2 linked regions of the Planctomyces sp. SH-PL14 genome follow. The protein of the gene in region 2 binds, or shares a complex with, the protein of the main gene of each other region. Links are inferred from orthologs where the notes say so. Each region holds a gene or a part of one and is shown on either strand. Other genes may lie near its edges.

Evidence for each region. Proteins that work in one complex are often made in the same cells at the same time.
Region 1: the proteins of VT03_RS03300 (region 2) and VT03_RS07665 are in contact, whole or in part, in a crystal structure (PDB 8WTB), measured with the Bacillus subtilis proteins. The link is inferred for Planctomyces sp. SH-PL14 from one-to-one orthologs.

Annotation. Positions count from the first base shown.
Region 1 is NZ_CP011270.1:1,975,053-1,977,887, forward strand. The notes cover bases 3-2,766. They hold VT03_RS07665 (UvrB/UvrC motif-containing protein), read left to right. Parts: upstream 3-1,005; coding sequence 1,006-1,527; downstream 1,528-2,766. Other genes in these bases: VT03_RS07660 (PQQ-binding-like beta-propeller repeat protein), read left to right, coding at 3-446; VT03_RS07670 (fructose bisphosphate aldolase), read right to left, coding at 1,648-2,550. Outside these bases: more of VT03_RS07660, read left to right, coding at 1-2. UniProt on the Bacillus subtilis protein: Activates the phosphorylation activity of the protein-arginine kinase McsB. Is required for the delocalization of competence proteins from the cell poles.
Region 2 is NZ_CP011270.1:818,827-821,755, forward strand. The notes cover bases 31-2,888. They hold VT03_RS03300 (protein arginine kinase), read left to right. Parts: upstream 31-859; coding sequence 860-1,918; downstream 1,919-2,888. Other genes in these bases: VT03_RS03295 (tRNA modification GTPase), read left to right, coding at 31-764; VT03_RS03305 (class I SAM-dependent methyltransferase), read left to right, coding at 1,915-2,637; VT03_RS03310 (AAA family ATPase), read right to left, coding at 2,653-2,888. Outside these bases: more of VT03_RS03295, read left to right, coding at 1-30; more of VT03_RS03310, read right to left, coding at 2,889-2,929. UniProt on the Bacillus subtilis protein: Catalyzes the specific phosphorylation of arginine residues in a large number of proteins.

The DNA.
Region 1 (2,835 bases), 1.2 Mb from region 2 along the record:
TAGTCGAGGCGGGTGGGTTCGTCTTTGTGACCTGCGGCTCGGGCGGCCGCGGAAGCCTGATGCTGGGGATCAATCCTCTCGCTCCCGATTCGAACCCGATCGGACTGACGAAGGGGATGCCTTACGTCCCGACGCCGGTCGGTAAGGGGGATCTCCTGTTTCTGTGGACGGACGATGGCTTCGCGGCGTGTCTCGATGTCGCCAGCCGTCAGGAGATCTGGCGGAAGCGAGTCAGCGGGAACTACAGCGCCTCGCCGATCCTGATCGACGACAAGATCTACGCGGTCGGGGAAGATGGGCAGGTGGCGGTTGTGGCGGCGAACCGGGAGTTCGAGCTCTTCGGCAAGAGTCCGATTGGGGACAACTCGTTCTCGACGCCGGCGGTCGCCAATGGCCGTGTGTATTTCCGTGGGTTTCATACGCTCGCCTCGCTGAAGGCGAAGTGACCGCCCCCATTCACGGGACGGTAATCCCGGATTGCGCCCCATCCGGGTCCAGGGGCACCCTGGTGGGGAGTGCAGAGGGGCAACGCCCCTTTGCCCGCCGGAGGCCGTCTCGTCGAGAGATCTCTGAAGGAGAGAGTGTTCAAGCGCGGACAACGTGCCGTATGCCCGCTCACCAACCCGCCCAGATTCCAGGGCGAGCGGTGAGTTCTCGACGCCGGTTCCACAAAGGGGACATCCGTCGTTTACCACGGTTCCTCATGGAAGTGCCTCCGGCGGCAAGGGGCCAGAAAACAACACAGGCCCCCTTGCCCCCAGGCTGCCGTGGCACATTGGGTTTGAGCGAGCAGCACCGTGCCGGCGAGGATGCGGTCCGAGCCAGCGGGACACGACATTTCGCCTCCTCGCCTGTCGACTGCCCGCTCCCGACAGCATTCCACCTGCGAACTTCGCCGACGCGAACCGTTGACGCAAAATCGCTTATTCACTGCACTGACCTCGCTGTTTAGAATTCGAAGCAACCCGGTCCAACAAGACCCCCTTCCAACGCAGCGTGCCCCCCATGAAGAAGTGCCAGGAGTGTCCGAAACCGGCCACCTTGCATATCACCGAGATCCGCGAGGGCGACGTCCAGGCGATCCACCTCTGTGAATCGTGCGCGCAGAAGTACCTCTCCAACGTGGAAGTCGGTGGAACGGCCCCCGTCGCCCCGGCCACCGAAGAGAGCGACGAAGGACCCGGCCAGGCGGAAAAGGAATCGAGCGAGGCAGACGAGAAGACCTGCCCGATGTGCCAGATCACGTTCAAGCAGTTCCGCGGCATCGGTCGCCTCGGCTGCCCGCACTGCTACGAAGCGTTCCACGACGAACTCCTCCCACTGCTGGAAAGCATCCACAACGGCGAGACGCAGCACGTCGGCAAGTCCCCCTCGCAGTCTCCGGCCGAGAACCAGCGGAACCACGAGCTGATCCGCCTCAAGTCCGAACTCCGTGACGCGATCAGCAACGAGCAGTACGAAGTGGCGGCCCGCCTCCGCGACCAGATCCAGGTGCTGGAAAAGGCCGAAGCCGAAAAGACCGTTTGACGCCCCCGTGGACTGCGCGGAGTCGTGCTTCGGGCGATCGCAAGGGCAACGAAGGCCTGAATCGCCGCTGAGAACCTCGTTCCCGGCGGCGATGCTTGAGCCACTCCCAAGCCGCCTGCCTCAATTCGACGGTTGCTGCGCGTCGAAAACACTCTGGATGGACCGGTCCAGAACGGCGTTGAACTCGGCATCGGACTGCTGGGCCGAGAGTCCCTGGAGGAGCGCGCGGGAGAAACTCGCCACGACGCCGTGATTCTTTCGCAACCGGCTGTTGGCTTCGTCCCGTGAGTAACCGCCGGACAGGGCGACGACCCTCAGGACATGGGGGTGTCGGACCAGATCGGTATAGAAGCCGTCCTGCTCCGGCAACGTCAACTTGAGCATCACCCATTGCCCCGGCGGCAATCGGCCGAGCTCCTCCTGCAGCGCCGCCTTCAGCAGGCTTTCGGCCTCGGCCTTGTCCGGGGAATGAATGTCGACCTCCGGCTCGATGATCGGGACGAGGCCCGCGTCACAGATCGTCTGCGCCAGCTCGAACTGCTGACGGACGACCGTCTGGATGCCGGCGGCGCTGGCCCGCTTAATCACGGAACGCATCTTCGTTCCGAAGATCCGCTTCTGCTGCGCCTTGGCCAAGAGTCCGGCCAGTTGCGGGATCGGCTTCATCAGCTGGACACCATCGGCTTCCGGCGCCAGCCCCTTGTCGATCTTGAGGAAGGGGACGATCCGTTTGACGTTCCAGAGATAGTCCGCGGTCGGCTGCCCCTCGACCTCTCGGTCCATGGTGTCCTCGAACAGGATCGCGCCGATCAGCCGATCCCCGTCGAAACTCGGACTGACGATGAGGCGGGTCCGCATCTGGTGGACGATCGCGAACATTTCCGCGTCGTTCGCCCACGCGTCTTTCTCGACTCCATACGCCTGAAGCGCGCTGGGGGTGCTGCCCCCGCTCTGATCCAGCGCGGCGATGAAGCCGCGACCGGACTGCATCTTCTGACGTTGTTCTTCGTTGCGGATGACCATGGTCCCGATCACTCCTTCCACCTGGGTCGGACGGCTGAAAGCATTGCCGAGGCGGCCACGCGGCGAGCCGACGAAGGTGGGCCCTCGTTGAGTTACTGCGAGTTGAGTACCTGCGCGGCGCCGCGTTGAGGATATCCGGCAGGAGGTTTCGCAACAAAGCGGCGTGAAATCGCGACCGCGCTTGGTAAAAGCACAGCGCGGGACCTTTTGATGGCCAAGGTCTCGCGGCGTCCCTGAAGACATCTGGAAACAGCGGCAGAATCGGGGAGAATTCTGGCAAGGGGC
Region 2 (2,929 bases):
TCACCGACGTCGCCACGCTCCTCCGCGTTGCGGAAACCCGTCATCGGGACGCCGCCCGGCCGCAGGTCGTGCTCGTCGGGTTGCCGAATGCCGGCAAGAGCACGCTGTTCAACGCTCTCACCGGCCGCGATCAGGCGATTGTCTCGGATGTCGCCGGGACCACCCGCGACGTTGTTCAGGCGATGGCGGAAATCGACGGACTGTCGGTCGACCTGTTCGACACCGCCGGCTGGGAGGCACCGTCGGACGAGATCATGGCTCAGGCAACCGGGCAGCGGGTGTCGCGGCTTGAACAGGCAGATGTCGTGATCTGGTGCGACGCGGCCGACGCAACAGAGCTGGAGCAGGCCGCGAGTCGCGAGCTTCGAGCGCGGCTCCCAAGGCCGCCGGACCTCGACCTGCTGCTGAAATGCGACGCCGGAACGCAGAGAGTTGGCGACGGGCCGCGGGGACATGTGTCGTGCAGCGTGAAGTCCGGGTTCGGGATGGCCGAAGTCATCGGGGCAATCGCGGGCCGGGCGCGGCGGGACTTTGGTCGGCGGGACGAGATCATCCCCTCGACCGCCGTCCGGTGCCGGGAGGAACTGCGGGCCGCCCTGACGGCCCTTGAATCCGCGATCGCGGCCCTCGACGGCGACCTCGGCGACGAGGTGATCTCGATGGAGCTGCGGCAGGCGCTCGACCGGATCGGCGAGATCACCGGGGCAGTCTCGAACGAGGATGTGCTCGACCGGCTGTTCGCCCGCTTCTGTATCGGCAAGTAGCCTCCGCGGAACCCCCTGTCCCGCCTAGAATTGAAGCCTGCTGGACGTTGGGACCGCATTGCACTAAACATGCGGTGGAATGCAGGAGATTTGAGTTGGAACTCGACACTTTGGCGAAGGGAACCGGCGAGTGGCTGCGAGGGTCGGGACCGGAGTCCGACGTCGTCATTTCGACGCGGATCCGTCTGGCCCGAAACGTTAGCGCAGATCCCTTTCCTCCCCGCGCCTCGGATGAGACCAAGGCGGCGGTCGAGTCGTTGCTGCGCGAGCCGGTTTGCCGGCAGTTCGCGAACCAGGAATTCACCTATCTCCGCCTCGACCAGCTGACGCAGCTCGACGGCCAGTTCCTCGTCGAACGGCAGATGATCAGCCGCGAGCACGCGGAAGGGACCGGGCCCCGCGGCGTGGCGATCAACGCGTCGGAGACGACGAGCGTCATGATCAATGAGGAGGATCACCTGCGGATGCAGTCCCTCCGCAGCGGCTTCGCCGTCGACGAGTGCTGGCAGGAAGCGAATGCGGTCGACGATTCCCTCCAGCAGGCGGTGACGTTCGCCTACAGCCCGCAGTTCGGCTTCCTGACGGCGTGCCCCACGAACGTAGGGACCGGGATGCGGGTCAGCGTGATGGTCCACCTCCCCGCCCTCGTCATGACGAAGGAGATCCAGAAGGTCTTCCAGGCGATGCAGCGGATGGGACTGGCGGTCCGCGGCCTCTACGGCGAGGGGAGCCAGGCGATGGGAGATTTCTACCAGATCTCCAATCAAACGACGCTTGGCCGCTCCGAGGCCCAGATCCTGGCGAACGTGAAGCGGATGGTGCCGGACATCCTCAGCTACGAGCGGCGGGCGCGGCAGGCGCTCCTCAAGGACGCCCGGGCACAGCTGCACGACAAGGTATCGCGGGCCTTCGGGGTCCTGCAGAACGCCCGGACGATCACCGCCGAAGAGACGATGCACCTCCTCTCGAGCGTGCGGCTCGGGCTGTCGCTGGGCCTCGTCAGCGGCGTCACGATTCCCGACCTCAACGTGCTGTTTATCCACACGCAGCCGGCCCATCTGCAGAAGCTGCATCAGACGTCGCTGGAGTCCAAGGACCGCAACGCCGCGCGGGCCGCGTTCCTCCGCGACCGCCTGGGACCCGCCGCGACATGACCAGTGCCGCGGCCACGCTTCCCGCTCCCTTCCATGAGCTCGACCTTCCGCCTCTTCCCGCCTTGCCGGGGGGATGGACCGTCGAAACCTTCCGCGCCGGATCCCGGGACCTGCGGCTCCTGAAGCCGGCGACCCCCGACGTCCTGCTGGACGATCCGGACGTGATCCGCGCGCACCAGAAGAACGGCTACATGCCCTACTGGGGGTACGTGTGGCCCTCGTCCTACACCATGATCAGGGCGCTGGAGAGGCCCCCCTGGAAACGGGGCGAGCGTGTTCTGGAACTCGGCACAGGGACGGGGATCGTCGGCCTCGCGATGCAGGAGGCGGGGGATGTCGTGACCTACAGCGACTACGACCCGACTTCCTGCCTCCTCTGCCGGTACAACGCCCTGGTGAACGGGTTCTCCGCGGACGACGTCCTGCAGCTCGACTGGAACGCGCCGGGAAGCGAAACGTTTCCGGTCATCGTGGGCTGCGAAGTGACTTACGAGCGGGGGAACCATCCCCTGCTGCTGAAAGTCATTGACCGGATGCTGACGCCCGACGGCATCTGCTGGCTCGGCGAGCCCGGGCGGTACTGGTCGCGATTCTTCTTCGACGACGCCCGCCAGCAGTTTCGCGTTCGCGTGCTGAACGAGCGTCTGGAGGAGATCGACGCTCCTCGGAGCGATGCGTTCCAGATCTTCGAGCTGAAGAAGCGGTCGACTGAAAACTGACGACCGACAACTTCCCTACACCCGCGTCAGCTTCTTGCCCCGCTCGTGGAGATCGACCGGGATCGCGGAGATCAGCTGCTCGACGACGTTGTCGGGCGAGACCCCTTCGCTGCTCGCCTGGAACGTCGTCACGATCCGGTGCCGCAGGACCGGAGCCGCGACCGCCTTCACGTCGTCTGTCGAGACGTGGAAGCGGCCCTCCAGGATCGCCCGGGCCTTCGCGCCGAGGATGAGGTACTGCCCCGCCCGCGGTCCAGCTCCCCAGGAGATGTACTGCTTCACGAAACTCGTC